DNA from 2 places in the Pseudoalteromonas sp. SG43-6 genome. Region 2 is predicted to be linked to the other one. Evidence: riboswitches for the same ligand, from Rfam matches in the RefSeq annotation. Region 2 holds a riboswitch; the other holds the start of a gene.
The links. A riboswitch is a leader RNA that binds a small molecule or an ion and turns the genes downstream of it on or off. The one in region 2 is predicted to bind lysine.
Positions count from the first base shown of each region.

Region 1: another riboswitch for lysine. It lies ahead of lysC (lysine-sensitive aspartokinase 3); the one in region 2 lies ahead of dapA (4-hydroxy-tetrahydrodipicolinate synthase).

Region 1 covers NZ_JACJEZ010000036.1:7,360-15,185, reverse strand. The annotation lists gene H5201_RS15185 (ATPase) at 1-1,971, opposite strand, end outside; gene H5201_RS15180 (condensin complex protein MksE) at 1,971-2,516, opposite strand; gene H5201_RS15175 (hypothetical protein) at 2,522-3,802, opposite strand; gene nhaD (sodium:proton antiporter NhaD) at 3,981-5,228, shown strand; lysine riboswitch at 5,343-5,514, shown strand; gene lysC (lysine-sensitive aspartokinase 3) at 5,592-6,995, shown strand; gene H5201_RS15160 (4'-phosphopantetheinyl transferase superfamily protein) at 6,972-7,715, opposite strand.
Region 2 covers NZ_JACJEZ010000009.1:102,996-110,821, reverse strand. The annotation lists gene acnB (bifunctional aconitate hydratase 2/2-methylisocitrate dehydratase) at 1-7, opposite strand, end outside; gene H5201_RS06020 (OmpA family protein) at 284-1,348, opposite strand; gene H5201_RS06015 (YdiU family protein) at 1,812-3,227, opposite strand; gene H5201_RS06010 (DNA-3-methyladenine glycosylase I) at 3,236-3,937, opposite strand; lysine riboswitch at 4,128-4,321, shown strand; gene dapA (4-hydroxy-tetrahydrodipicolinate synthase) at 4,454-5,338, shown strand; gene H5201_RS06000 (2,3,4,5-tetrahydropyridine-2,6-dicarboxylate N-succinyltransferase) at 5,354-6,094, shown strand; gene H5201_RS05995 (PLP-dependent decarboxylase) at 6,094-7,299, shown strand; gene H5201_RS05990 (succinylglutamate desuccinylase/aspartoacylase family protein) at 7,305-7,826, shown strand, end outside.

The DNA of each region.
Region 1 (7,826 bases), on a different contig from region 2:
ATTGTAAATATGCAAATAGGTATTACGAACGTTGATATCAAAATTACGCAGCTCTTGGCAATCTTTATTAAAGTGATGAACTAAGTCACTGAGATTATCAAAATCAATTTGAATATCTATCATATACGGGGTGACTTTACCGCTATATAAATCCAGCGTGTGGTCAATTCGTTCAGATTTCACTTGGCGTAGGCGCTCGGCTTGGCGTGAAATTAAATCTTTTTTCGATTTAATAATCGAGCGTCGATCACTAATTGAACCGCTGTTATTTTGAATATCTTGTAAGTAGCTATCAACTTGCTCGCGTTCAGCCAATAATTGCTCTTTTAAGAGTGTTTGTGCATCAATAGATTGCAGCATAACCTGGAATTGTTCAAAGCGTTTAAGTGCGCTTTCTGCTGCCATGAGTTCATCGTATAAGGCATCTTTTTCTTTTTGTTTGTCGGCCACATTGGCGGCCACATCACGCTGTTGCTTAAATTCATTGAGTGACTGTTCAAGGGCGCTGAGTTGCGCAGTAAGTTGCTCTTTATTTTCACCGCTTTGCATCTGCACCGGGGAGAGTTTTTTCAGCTTGATGGTCGCGCCTGGCAGGGTGAGCACGCCGCCTTTCACGTTATCTGATAATTGCTCTAAAAATGCACCAAAGGCATCTTCATCAGTGATATCTATATCACCATTACTGGTGGTGGCAAATGACAGAATGTCAGGGTTTAGAATACGCGAGATCTCTTCAACTTCTTTAAGTGATAAATCCTCGCGCATACGGGTAAATAAATTAAACTCAAGATTTTTAAGTTGCAGCTTTAAGCTTTTGATCTGCTTTTGTGTTTCACTAATACGGTAATCAAGAGTATGCAGGCTTTGCCCTTGCGCACTGTTGATAGAATGCGATAGTGACTCGTAATCTTGCTTTAATTGACCAAGGCTTACTTTTAAGGTTGCCATGTTAACCAATTCAAATTCAGATTTTAGAGCACCAAAGTCTAAAAACCATTGCTCTATTTGTGTTTGCCTGCGTTCAATATCGCGCGATTGTTGTACATAAAGTTGTTGTTTTTGTTCAAACTCGTGCTTTTCGTGTTCAATGTCTTCAAGGGCAACATTAAGCTCGCTCAATTGCGCCTCTTGGTAGCTATCAAAATCGATTAATGCTTGGTCAATTTTGGGGGCGTATGCGGCTAATTTACCTTTGAGTACGGTTTGGTTTTCAAGCATAGATTCAAGGGCGCTGATAGGCTCTTGCATCGACTCGAGTGCTTTTAGCTCACGTTTTGCGCGGTTTACTTTATCAAAGGAGCGACGCCATACTTCATAAAAATCGACCTTTGAGTTTGACATGTGGCGTTCAAATACGCGTAACATAAAGCGCTTTACGTCGGCAGCGCCTAATTTATGCAGGTTCAAAATACGGCGGAAAATTTCTTTATAAATTGCCGAATCTTGCACGTTGTTAAGCGGGATCATCTTTAAGTTAATGTCGCCGTCAAATGGCGTGGCACCACCCGTTAATAGCGCGTTGAGCTCTTGCGCTTTAAGCTCGATAGGGTTAAAGCCTTGCTCTTTTAAATGATTAAACAGTTTAGTGAACTTAATGATGGTTTTACCTTGAGTATACTGCTCAAGATCAAGCTTGCCTTGGTAACAAAAAAACTGATGTGCGTAACCGGCAATTTTACCAAGCCCAGCTACACCAATCACCACCGGGCCATGGGGTAGGTCGGCTTCGAGTAAAATATAGGATTGATCTGACGAAAAATAAAATTTACGGGTTTCGTCTAAATCATGACCGTCCCATTCTGTTAGGCGTAAATCATTAATAAGCGGAAATTGTAGAGCATTGATCACCGAGCTTTTACCGGTGTTATTTGGTGCACAAATTGAGCTGCTTTTATCAAGCGGGATCACACATTTGGCATAACCGGCGGTGTTTAATAATGCCAGCTTACTGAGGCCGTATAGGTTTTTCATTATTCGTCCTCTCCAATATAGGTTTCTTCGTTTACTTCCATTAAGGCATCAATATAACGGTAGATAGGTGCTTGCAGCATAAAGCCGCCTTCTACTTCACGGGCAAGGCCAAGTCGTATCATGCGTAAGTACACGTCTTTACGTAGGTCTGATCCTGAAAAAATTTCGAGTTGATCAAATAAGTGCTTGTTCATTTGCACTAAAGTTTGCATCAGTTCTAAATCATTCACTTCATCAAATAGGGCACGCATTGGGTCTTTACCTGAGTTTGCATAGTGCTCAATTAAGATATAAATGGTTAAGGCAATCGCGCGGGAAATTTTCCCCATATTGGGTGTACTTTCATCACTGGCAAAGTAATAAAAACCACGGCTGTCATGTTGTAAATCGTGGCCAAGGGCGCTGAATAATGCGCGGTAATGATCAATTTGTTGATCAAGCTCTTGCCACATTACGGTGTCTTGTTCGCTAATGTGATAGCCGGTGACTAATTTTTTATTAATTGCTTGTAGATGACTAAGTTCATCTAAATTTATCTGTGTCATAACGGTTACTCATCCACTGTTGGTGTTTGCTGAGGGTCAACAGGCTTAGAATTAAAAGGGAAAAGAGAAAAATGTTGCCCGGCAATTTTCACGCGCATTTTCTCATCACTTTGATTGATTTCAATATCGCTGTCACTTACCAGCTTTTGATATAAAAACAGCATTTCGTCGGCTTCAAGGTCGGGGTAGCTTTGCTCTAAAAAGGTCAATAATGGTTGTGGCTTTTTACGTTTAGCATTGAAGCGTTTTTTAAAGTTTGCTTTAACATTATTGTAATCTGGAATATTGGGCGTAACAAAAGCAGGCACATCTTGTTGATCAGGAAGTTCGTATTCACTGTGTTCAAACTCAACAAGTGCAGCCATATAAGCGACCATATGGCGCTGTTGCCCCAATGAGAATCGCTGCGTGTCAGAGACAAAATGTGGTTGTACGGCGCTGAGCATATTATCAACGCCATTTTTACGTACTAAACCAAGTACTTTAGCTGCTTGACGAGTGATCATATTATTACGGCGCAACTCTTCACGCAGTGGCATTAGCATATCGGCACTTTTACGCAGGCTTTCGCGACCAACTAAATGCATTTCTAAAATTCGGGTACGTAATCGTTCAAGCATGCGTTTATCTTGATAAGCTTTACCGCTGCGTTCAATATGTTCGATTTGCGTGCTGATTTGTGTTTCGATGGTATTAAAACAAGCATGAAAATCGCCACGAATATCGACCATTTCAAGCATTGGTTCAATGTATTCATCGAACGCTTCAATTACCGCTTGATAACGCTTTTGTAATGATTGCACCGCATTATTAGCTTTTGCTTGTTCTACAATATTTAAAATGGCATTTTCGTTGTGGGCAAATAGTTTCATTATTTTACGCACCCGATCATCCATAATACGGCTAAAACGGCGCATCTCGTCGTAGTCTTCAATACTACCGGCATTGTCTAAACGGTTACCCAAACGGGCTAAATCTTCAACCAGCACGCTAATTTCTTGCGCCAAGCCTAAATGTTCTTCCTGCAATAAAAAAGTGGCAAAATCTGCAATTGCACGGTTAATTTCAAGTTGTGACGATTTAGCCAAGGGAATAATAATATCTTGGTTTAAAAGGCGGTTGGTTTCTTTGTAAATGCGCTCATTTGACCACGTAGGTTGTTTTTGTTTGATCGCATTTTGCACGTCTTTTAGGCTGAAATCAGCCATTTTAAAACGTTTAAATAGCAGCTCTAACATTCCCCAGTGCTCTGTTAGGGTATTTAGCAACTTTTTAGCTGGGATCATAAAACTCCAAAAATCCTAATTTATCTTGTAAAGCCGGCTTGTTAGGCCTCAGCGATTAGTCGTAGAAAAGCAAATTGACAATAGTTTTACACATTCTTTGGTGCTAGACTGCGCGCCGTGTCGTCCTGCGGCTCATAACATACAATTTTTACATTTTTATAAAGGTTGTTCAAACACCATGGTAACTGCAATTATCCTAACCCTGATAACGCTAGCATTCGTGCTCATCGTTATAGAGGATATTATCCATGTAAACAAGGCCAAAACCACGCTTTTCTTTGGTACTTTATGCTGGATTATCTTATTTATCTCGCCGCTTCACGGGCAAAGCCCCGAAAACGTACAACATCAACTTGACCACAATATTTTAGAGATTGCCACACTCTGGTTGTTTTTAATGGCTGCAATGACCTTTGTAGCCTATTTGAACTCCAAAGGTTTTATCCAAAATATTGTGCATAAGATAATGCCCAGTGCTATTAGCGAACGCAAACTGATGTTTTTGATTGGCGGGTTCTCCTTCTTATTTTCGTCGATTTCAGACAATATCACAGCCACATTAATTTCCCTTGCGGTGGTGATGTCGTTAAAACTCGATCCGAAAAAGCTAATTAAATACGCTACGCTTATCATCTTTAGTGTGAACTCGGGCGGAGTGTCGTTAATTACCGGTGATGTTACTACCTTGATGATTTTCCTTGATGACAAAGTTACCATTGGTCACTTGCTATTGTTGGTTGTGCCTGCGTTATTTAGCGTGGCGCTATTGGCCATTATGCTGTCATTTGGACTCAACGGCCAAGTTGAGTTTACCAAACAAGAGGACCGTCGCATTGAGAAAACAGATATCACTATTGCAGTGATTTTCTTATCAACGATTGTCGGGACATTAACGTTAAGCGTGCTTTATCATGTGCCGCCTTTGTTAACTTTCTTATTTGGTTTGTCGTTGATGTTTTTAGTAGCGCAATTTTTAATGCGCAAAAAAGATGTGAATAAAAAAATCATCGATTATATTCGCGAAATAGAATACGACACCTTACTGTTCTTCGTTGGCGTATTATTACTTGTAGGCGCTCTGAAAGAAGTCGGTATGCTCAGTAAGTTCACTCATCTTTACGAGTTAATGCCAGCACAATACGCTAATTATTTAATGGGTATATTATCAGCTGCGGTTGACAACGTACCACTAACGGCTGCGTTACTTAAAGCTGAAATAGTGATGAGTCCACAACAATGGTTGTCGTTTACGTATGCAACTGGAGTGGGTGGGTCCATGCTTATTATTGGCTCGGCTGCCGGTATTATCGCTATGAGTAAAGTAAAAGCGCTTACCTTTATGAGTTATTTACGTATGTCGGTGTATTTATTAATCGCTTATACAATTGGTTATATGGGATCGTATTTAGCAGGTAGTTTTATTTAATTGCTTTTATTATTTAAAACAACTTGACAGCTAGACGTCTAAACGATAACTTTCAAAGCCCGCTTAATAGCGGGTTTTGTTATTTAATTGCTAATAATTTACGTAATTAATCTAACATTCAGAAGAGGTGCGGTACTTAGGTACTTAATGTTAGGCGACGTATGCCTGTAATCATTAAGGAGGGAAGTACTCGCCGAGGAAAGCAACTGGACGTCACAGTGGTTTTTCGGTTTATGGGGCTGAATCCTCAAAACTGTCACCAATTAGGTGGAGAGCTTCTGGCAGTGGACTTTTCTTATCGAGCACCCCCTTGCCAAGTTCTTCTTGTTTTATCGTGGTATGAATGCCACAAAAGGAGACGACATGAATACCCAATTAGCTGCAACTAACTTGCAACAGTCAGCACAAAATCAAAAATCAGACTACGTAGTCGCAAAGTTCGGTGGCACCAGTGTGGCTAACTTTGAAGCGATGAGCCGTTGCAGTGAAATTATTGTAGCCGATAACAACGTACGAGTAGTGGCCGTTAGTGCCAGCGCAGGAGTGACTAATCACCTTGTGACCTTATGTAAAAAAGATTTATCAGCAGAAGAGCGCAATGAGAATATTGCTGGCGTTATTGCTATTCAAGAAGCTATTTTAAATGAGCTGTCATTGGATGCTGATTTAGCTCATGGCTTTGATGAAACCATTAAAGCTTTTAAGTCACTTGCCAGTGAACCACTAAAATCAAAGCAACAACATGATGAGTTATTGAGCTTTGGTGAGCGTTTATCATCCTATTTATTTACTCAGGTACTGCGTTTAAATGGCTTAAATGCGGTGCGTTTTGATGTGCGACAGGTATTAAAAACCGACAGCCAGTTTTCTAAAGCAACCCCAGATGTAGCTGCAACAGCAATGGCCGCAAAAGAGCATTTAATTCCGTTATTAGCTGAACAGGTTATTGTAACTCAAGGCTTTATAGGCAGCGACGCACATGGTCAAACTACCACACTTGGTCGTGGTGGTTCAGATTACAGTGCGGCATTACTGGCCGAAGCCATAAACGCTAAAAGCGTGCACATTTGGACTGATGTCGTGGGCATTTTTAGCACCGATCCGCGCTTATGTGCTAAGGCTACGCCGATTGCGCGTTTAAGTTTTGATGAAGCGGCCGAAATGGCTACCTTTGGGGCGAAAGTATTACATCCGGCAACTATCTTACCTGCGAGCCGCAGCCATATTAGTGTGTTTGTTGGTTCTAGCCGTGAGCCTGAACGTGGTGGTACCTGGATCGAACGTGAGAAATCACAAATCCCCGGAATTCGTGCTGTCACGCAGCGTAAAAATCAAATATTGTTAACCTTAAAAAGCCCCGAAATGCTTTTGGCTAGTGGCTTTTTAGCTCACGTGTTTACAATTTTAAGTGAGTTTAATATCTCGGTTGATTTGGTAACTACCTCAGAGATAAGTGTTGCAATTACTTTAGATAATGCGCCAAATGCCTCGCGTCCTGAGCTTGATCAAGAATGCCTTGATAAGTTAGCGGAGTTTTGCCACGTGTCGGTTGAGAACAACTTAACCTTAGTGGCATTAATTGGTTCACAAATTCAATTACGTCAGCAAGAAATTAACTTAATGAATGTATTAAGCGATTTTAATATTCGCTTAATTTGTCATGGCGCAAGTAAACATAACCTGTGCTTTTTAGTGGAGCAGAGCGAGTCAGACTTTGTTGTGCAAGCGATCCACAGCCGTTTATTAGAAGTTCAAAACGCCGCGTAATTGGGCGGTAGAATTTACCACAGAGCACTGCCAGTCAGTGCTCTTGTCACTTACCACACTGATATCAAACTCATGATATTGACAACTCAGCGCTGTTAAATTTGCTCGCTCAAGTTCAGTAAATACATTGGGGCTGAGTAATTTTGCAATTGGTTGGCTGGTGGCTTTGGCAAGTGCTTCTTTTAAGGTCCATATTCTAAAAAATCGTTCTGCACTTTGCTGATCTTGCGTTATTAAATTTACCTCATCAAGATGATAAAAATGCTTAGCGAGCTTTGCAAATGGGCGCTTCAGGTTTATTTTTTCAATATCAAAACCAAATTCAATTCGTTCTACATTTAATGCAGCACCCACAAAACCATTAGAGTGGGATAAACAACTACGCAATACAGTGTCACTGTCAGTTATATGTAGCAGTAATTTACTGCTTTGCTGGTCAAATTCAGAGCTAATATGGTTATTTGCTAGATCACGAAATTGTGGCATCGTTTGTTTTACCAAATACTTAAGCAGTAGCCGAGTGGCTAAATATTCTTGCTTGGCTTTGTAACTTTTTCTACGGGTGATCACCGTCAGTTCAAATGGGCTTAATAGTGCGTTTAAATCGAATTCATCAACATTTAACTGCTGGGCATCAAATAATAAAATAGTTTTCGCATTGAACGGCTGCACGCTGTGTTTGGTGATAACGAGTTGCTGTTGAAAAAATAATGCAGGCATAAAATCCACAATTAAAGTGATAAAAGAACAAACATGTTTATATTTTGTGCGGTTGTGCGCTGGTTAATTAAGCCAAGGCAAATTTATTACTCTGTGAGAGTTAAATATGGT
Region 2 (7,826 bases):
CTAGCACAATATTGCCCTCTTGGTGACGTGAAAGTATTCAGTAATACACATTCTCGCGAAAAATTACTCAATACTTATAGTATTCTGACGATTAATTATAAAGCTTTTAAATATAGATGAAAATCCGTGCAATCAAGCAAAATTCTATACTCATTATAAATACTGTGAATAACCAATTAGGAAAAAACCATTCACATGAATGTTAATTAACTGCGAATTATTGCTATTTTTTAGGCATAAAAAAACCCAGCATCTTGCTGGGTTTTTAATAAATCAAATGCTATTAACGCTTAACTTTCACGCGCTCAATTGACTTAAGGTGTGCTTCTACACGACGGTTTTCCGCGTGTGCAGCAGGTGTGTTGTCTGTATTTTTAAGACGCTCTTCGCCTAGACCAACAGTAGTAATACGATCTTCAGCAATGCCATCAGCAATTAGCTTAGCAGCAACTGCATCAGCACGCTTTTTCGATAACCACTTGTTATACTCAGCTTTACCAACAGCTGAAGAATGACCTTCAAGTAATACTGTTGTGTCTGTATGCTCTTTTAAGAAGCTAGCAACTTGGTCAATACCGCTGTCATATTTACCAGCAACTTTTGAGGCGTTGTTAGGGAATGTTACTAACAAGCTTTTAGTTACTTCACGGTCTTCATATAAAGTACAACCTGTACCATCAACAGCATCTGTCATTGGTGTGTTTGCACATTGGTCATCTGCATCAGGGATGTTATCACCATCGCTATCTACCGGGGCAACTGCTACAGGTACTACTGTAGCTGGAGCTGGAGCAGCTTTAACTGGCTCAGCAGCTGAACTTTGCTTGCCAAATAAATAGCTAAGACCAAGTTTAGCACCTACATCTGTGTAACCACGGTCAAGGCCTTGGTAAATAGATGTTTCAGCATTAAATGCAAAATTATCAGTGAAGTAATGTTGGTAACCAGCACCCACATTAGCAAAAGTTAGGTTTTCTGTAATATCGATTTTTTTAAGACCGAAAATACCATAGAAAGGGCCGCCGTTGATGTGATAAAGACCATCAATACCTAAACGGTCGCCGTCCATGCTTGTTGCGTTCATGGCAGGATTTGCATTTGAAATGTCAAAATCCATATCAGCATATTCTAGACGTGCACTCCAGTAATCGTTAAAACGATAACCAATTTCTGCACCCCAACCAGTTGAATCATCAACGTTGGTACCTGCGCTTCCACGGACATTTTCCCATGAAGCATCGTAATAATCGCCAAAAGCACCGATAAAGAAACCTTCTTTTTCAGCAGCGAAACTTGAAGCGCTAGTTGCAGCTAGTGCTAAAGCAATAGTAAGTGATTTTAATTTCATTGTTTCCTTCCCATTTTCACAATTAAAATTGTAGCTAAGAGACCCTAGCTCAATAAGTTTAACCATAGAGTACCGTATCTTTAGTTAATCATTACTTAACGAAAATATTTAAATGCATATTTTGCAATTTAACTATTTATTAAAATAAAGCGCCCTACATTATAGTTCAGATAAAAAACTTTACCTAACTTGCACATCTATCGATTGTCAGCATTGTAATTGCTATCACTGCAATTTCAGCCACAACGTTTCTAATATCTTTGGCTTTAATAATTTAAATGCTTAAGCTAATGAGTGCATTATATTGGTTAATTTTAAATCAACAAGTAGTTAAGCATATTTATTTCTTATAATTATTAATAAATAACAGCTTTTAACTAAAGATCTGGATGTATAAGTCACATCAATTCATTAATCGTCGCTCAATTTACGAACAATACGCCTAACAATCAGCACTGCGTTATTATGTTCCGCAGAATGTTTGGTAATTAGTATCCCCATCAACAGGCGGGGAGTACCAAAATGCAGGGCTTGCCAACAATTGGTAAGGCGACCTCAAGGCCGTTAAATATTCATCTAACATGCTGCTTTCACCAGTACTTTCATACTGCTGTATTATGCTTTCAACAATATGATTACGCGGGATCAAGCGTGGGTTGGCTTGGCGCATCAGCTGATAGCTTTGCGTATTTGTTCTGGCTAACCACTTAATAGACCAACCAGCCAAGTCACTCGGAATGGCAGTCTGACCTTGCAATGATTCTGTTAAGGAGTCAAAAGTATTGGTGTAATCAAGCTGATGGGTTTTCAGTAAAGTTAATAACTCGGATACTAATTCAGCATCGCCATCTTGATGACCATCAAAGCCCAGTTTTTTCGCCCACATCTGTGTAAAGGCTTGATGAAACTGCTCAGCAAAACCATTTATTAATGGGCTTAATAGCTCAACAGCCTGCTCTTCGTCATCGCTAATTAAAGGAATTAAACTTTCAGCTAAACGTGCACAATTCCAATTAGCAATATTAGGTTGATTGCCAAAAGCATAGCGACCTTGGCGATCAATAGAACTAAATACAGTATCAAAATCAAACTGATTCATCATTGCACAAGGGCCATAATCGATGGTCTCACCACTGACGAGCGTATTATCAGTATTCATTACTCCATGAATAAAACCAACGCGCATCCAGCTAACAATCAGGCTAACTTGCTTTTCAATTACCGCACTTAAAAATGCCAAATAACGCGCAGAGCCCGTAGACTTTATCTCAGGATAATGACGCTCAATAGCTAAATCAGCTAAGGCTTTTAAACCAGTCTCGTCACCTTGCGCAGCTAAATACTGAAACGAACCGACACGTATATGACTACTAGCAACGCGGGTAACAATGGCTCCTTGTTGTGGTGGTTGACGGTAAACTGTTTCACCACTGGCAACAACTGCCAAACAACGTGTCGTCGCTATGCCAAGCCCGTGCATTGCCTCACTCATTATATATTCACGTACCGCAGGACCGATTGCACAACGGCCATCACCTCCACGTGAAAATGGCGTAGCACCAGAACCTTTGAGTTGAATGTCCCAAAGCTGTTGCTGCTGATCAGTGACAGCCCCTAATAAATGTGCTCGCCCATCACCTAAACGCGGTGAAAAATGTCCAAATTGATGCCCTGAGTAACCTAATGCCACAGCAGCAACATCGCTGTTATTAAGATTACCAGAAAAAATTACCGCACGTTCTGATGTGACAACCTCAATATTAAGCTGCCTAGCTAACGTATCGTTCCACAGCAGTAAGTTTGGAGCAATAACAGCACTTGGCTGATCAGCCACAGCAAAATCATCAGCAATCTGGGTGTAACGAGCAACTAATTTCATAGTATTCCTTAAGCTTGGGTTGTTTGTATACCAACGCGATTATCGCCCACGCTGTATGCAACTAACAGACTGAGCTCTTGTAGGCTTAATCCGCTTTGTTGCTGCAATTCATTAAAAAAATGTTGAGCGCTGGTAAGTGACTTTTTAGTTTGTAAACCGCCATCAATTATCTTATGAGCACGGAGATAACTTTCTACATCACGCGATAATAAAAAAGTGTCTTTCCCTAAGGTTCGCAATGCATAAGGGCCGGTGTTACCACCTAAACGCGCCCCATGCTTTTTTAAATACCCCCACAAACCAATAATATCGTCGCTCGGCCAATCTGCAATAAACTGACTAAAACTGCCATGTTCACTTGCCACTTCATGGATCATATACGCATTTTCTGGGATCGTTTGCACTTTTTTAAAGTTACGAACGATTCGCTCATCGGTGGCTTTTTGCTCAAGCATATCTGGCGGCATCATTAATAATTTAGCCACACTAAAATCCCAAAATACTTCCCGAAAACCTGGCCATTTATTGTTGATCACTGACCAATAAAAACCACTTTGAAAAATTTTGCGGGTAAACTCTTCAAGCCATGCATCATCAGGTAAAGCAGTTAATTGCTTTGCATTTTGAGGGGCAACAAGTAAGTGCTGTAACATTACTTCGCTACCTTTTCGCTGTGCCGCTCGTTGATATATATCTTGAAATTTTTCCATTACTCACTACCACTACTTGTTATTACGCTTACTGTAACGCTATTTACGTTGTAAAAAAATGTCAGGAGCACATTGCAGCTAAAAATAAACTTAAAAATATCCAGCCTTGACACCTAGACGGCTAAAATGCTTTAATCTTTCGTATTACCCCTATTTAAGGTGTGAGTTTTAAACGATAAAACTTGCACCATGGGCTAGAAGAGGTGCGTTATTCAGGTAACGTATGTGAGGAGCACACACTCCAGTGATCATACGTGAGGGGAATTAACGCCGAGAAGTAACACTTTTTGTGAAGTTTTACTTCGGGCGACTGGGTTGAATCCCAGCGACTGTCACCAATAACAGCTTGGCTGTTAAAATATTTGGTGGAGAGCTTCTGGTCTTAGCGTAATAAGGCCATAGCGCCCTATTATATTAAGCCCATTCGCTCTTCGAATTATTCGTTCGAACGACGTTAATGTGGCTCCAATCATAAAAGCTTATTAACTCCTCGAATCACTTATAAGTTCGTGAGAGATGATCAATAACTTCAATTTAAATGACTACCCTTTGTGGACGGCACTCGTCACGCCATTTACTGACGCTGGTGAAGTCGACTATGCCACTCTTGATCAGTTAGTTGCACAGCAGCAAGTGACTAACAATGGTATTTTATTACTTGGTAGCACTGGCGAAGGCCTCGCACTAACACTCAAAGAGCAACAAGCGATTGTTGAACACGTGTGCCAATTAACGCCAACAGTACCACTGATGGTTGCAGTAGGCGGTATAAACCTAAAGCAACAAATTGCCTGGGTTGAATACTGTAATCAGTTACCCATTCATAGCTATTTACTGGGCACTCCCCTATACGCTAAGCCCGGCGTGGTAGGCCAAACACATTGGTTTGAAAGCTTACTTAATACCAGTAAACATCCTTGCATGCTTTATAACGTACCAGGGCGCAGTGCTGTTGATATTCCATCGGCCGTAATTAGCAACTTGAAAGACCATAAAAACTTGTGGGCACTCAAAGAAGCCAGTGGCGACATTGCTAAATTTGAAGGTTTTAGAAAAGTCGCACCTAATTTAGCTATTTTTAGCGGTGACGATGCACTGATGCCTTACTTTGCCCAGGCTGGCGCAAAAGGTTTAGTCTCTGTGGCTGCTAATGCATGGCCTGTGCAAACCCATGAGTTTGTAAAACGAAGTCTCAGCGGTCAACACCCCAATTTATTTGCCGACTGGTCACAAGCCATTCAAAGCTTGTTTGCTGTCGCAAACCCTATCCCCGTCAAAGTATTGATGCATTTACAAGGGCGAATTAACAGCCCGTACTTACGCCCACCTTTGACGCATCTTGAGTTAACGCAAACTGATTGTATTAACAACGCAAACAACACCATTTTATCTTGGCATTAAATACAGGTTTTTATAATGAGCTGGTTAGAACTACTAAATAATTTAGAATCGGGCGCAGTGCGCGCAGCAACACAAGACGACAACGGCCAATGGCATGCTAACGTTGCAGTAAAACAAGGTATTTTAGAAGCGTTTAAAAATGGCACTAATACCGAATTTCCAGGTGGCTTTGTTGATAAACACAATTTAGCACCACAAGGTTTTGCAGCCGATGCTGGAGTGCGTATGGTACCTGGTGGCTCAAGCGTTCGCCGTGGCGCACACGTTGCTAAGGGCACGATTATTATGCCACCAGCATATGTAAACATTGGTGCCTTTATCGACGAAGGCACTATGGTTGATAGCCACGCGTTAGTGGGGTCGTGTGCGCAAGTAGGTAAAAATGTACATTTAAGCGCTGCAGTACAACTAGGCGGTGTACTTGAACCTATTGGTGCAAGCCCGGTGGTGGTAGAAGACGATGCATTCATCGGTGCAGGTTGCGTGATTGTTGAAGGCGTAGTAGTGAAAAAAGGCGCGGTGCTCGCACCAGGTGTACGCTTATCAGCAACTATTCCTGTTTATGACTGTGTTAATGAGCGCCAGCTGGCTAAAGGCGAGCCTATTCCTGAATACGCGATTGTTATTCCAGGTTCTCGCCCAGCTTCTAATACTTGGGCTCGCGAGCAAGGATTAAGTATGTCGTGTGCATTAATTGTAAAATACCGTGATGAACAAAGTGATGCATCATTGCTGCTTGAAGAGGTTTTACGTTAATGAGCTTTTTGAGCACGCCAGTTAAAACCGCCATTGATGAGCTATCAACTGCGCTTGATACACCCTTTTTTATTTACGACCTTGATACATTAAACGCACACTTAACGCGGTTAGTGACGCAAACTGAGGTAAAACTGTGGTATGCCGTAAAAGCTAACCCATTATCTAAAGTCATTCAAAGCTTAGATAACGCGGGTTTTAACTTTGATGTGGCAAGCAAGGGCGAACTTGAGCAAGTACTTGCTCAAGGTATTAACAGCGAGCGCGTGCTCAATACAGGGCCTGCCAAAAGCCCAAAACAAATTAAACACTTTATTGCGCGCGGCGTACGTACCTTTGTTGCCGAAAGCCTTAATCAAGTACGCTGGCTTAACGAGCAAGCAAGCTTACAAAACTGTCAGTTACAGGTATTACTGCGAGTGCAATTACGCTGGCCTGAAGGGGAAAAAAACCCACTTGGTGGCGATAGCCTTACTCCATTTGGTTTAGGTTGCGATGAATGGCAAGCGCTAAATACTAGCGACTACCCAGCGCTTAATTTTGACGGTCTGCATATTTTTCAGTGGGGCAACATGCTTAGCAGCGACAAACTCGCTGAGCTGTGGACACAAATGATTACGCCGTTAACAAAGCTTGCCAACGACTTAGGTATTCACTTAAAAGTACTCGACTTAGGCGGTGGTTTAGGTATTCCTTACACTCTTGATGCACCAACCTTAAGTTGGGATGCGCTCATTGATGCATTAGCTAACATTAAACATGCCGCAGGCGTACAAGAACTCTGGATGGAGCTTGGCCGTTATGCTGTGGGCGAATGCGGTCATTACGCAACGCCTGTCGTTGAGCGAAAACTTAACTATGCCCAACAACAAGTGATCTTAAGCGGCGGTATTAATCATTTATTGCGCCCTGCAGTCACCAGCCAAGATTTCCCAGCACGATTATTACGAGACTCAACTGCTGCATACAAAACTATGAGCTTATATGGGCCATTATGTACAGCACTTGATTGCTTAGGTGAACACCAATTACCTAGTGATTTAAATGAGCAAGACTGGTTGGTGTTTAGCCAATGTGGCGCGTACGGCTTTACCGAAAGTATGCCGTATTTTTTATGTCATGAGCTAGCCGCTGAATACACATTACAAAATGGCGAGCTTAACTGTATTCGCACAGCTGAAGATGCCAACTACTACTTAAGGTAATTGAGATGAGTACGACTAAAGCTATAAGCCAAGAAAACATAGTAGTTGGTGAAGTTGCCAACGGCCTACCGCTCACAATTCCTGTCTATCGTTTAAAAGGCGATGGCACTGGGCCAAGTGTGTATGTGCAAGCTAATATGCACGGTGCAGAAGTACAAGGCAATGCGGTTATTTACCAATTACTTGAGCAGCTTAAGCATCTTGAACTCAAAGGCGATATCACCCTGGTGCCTTACGCGAACCCAATTGGTTGCAATCAAAAATCGGGCGAATTCACCCTTGGTCGTTTTGATCCAATCACCGGCACCAACTGGAACCGCATGTATCACTGCAATAGTAAGCTCGCGAGCCAATTTGCTGAGCAATATAGTGATGCCGATGAGCAAACCTTAAAAAGTGAGTTTAAAGCCGCACTGATTGATGAAGTAGACCAACAACTAAGCGGTCCAGCTTATCGCCTAACTACAGGCAAACGCATTGCACTTAACTTGCAAAAGTTGGCACACCAAGCTGATATCGTGCTCGAC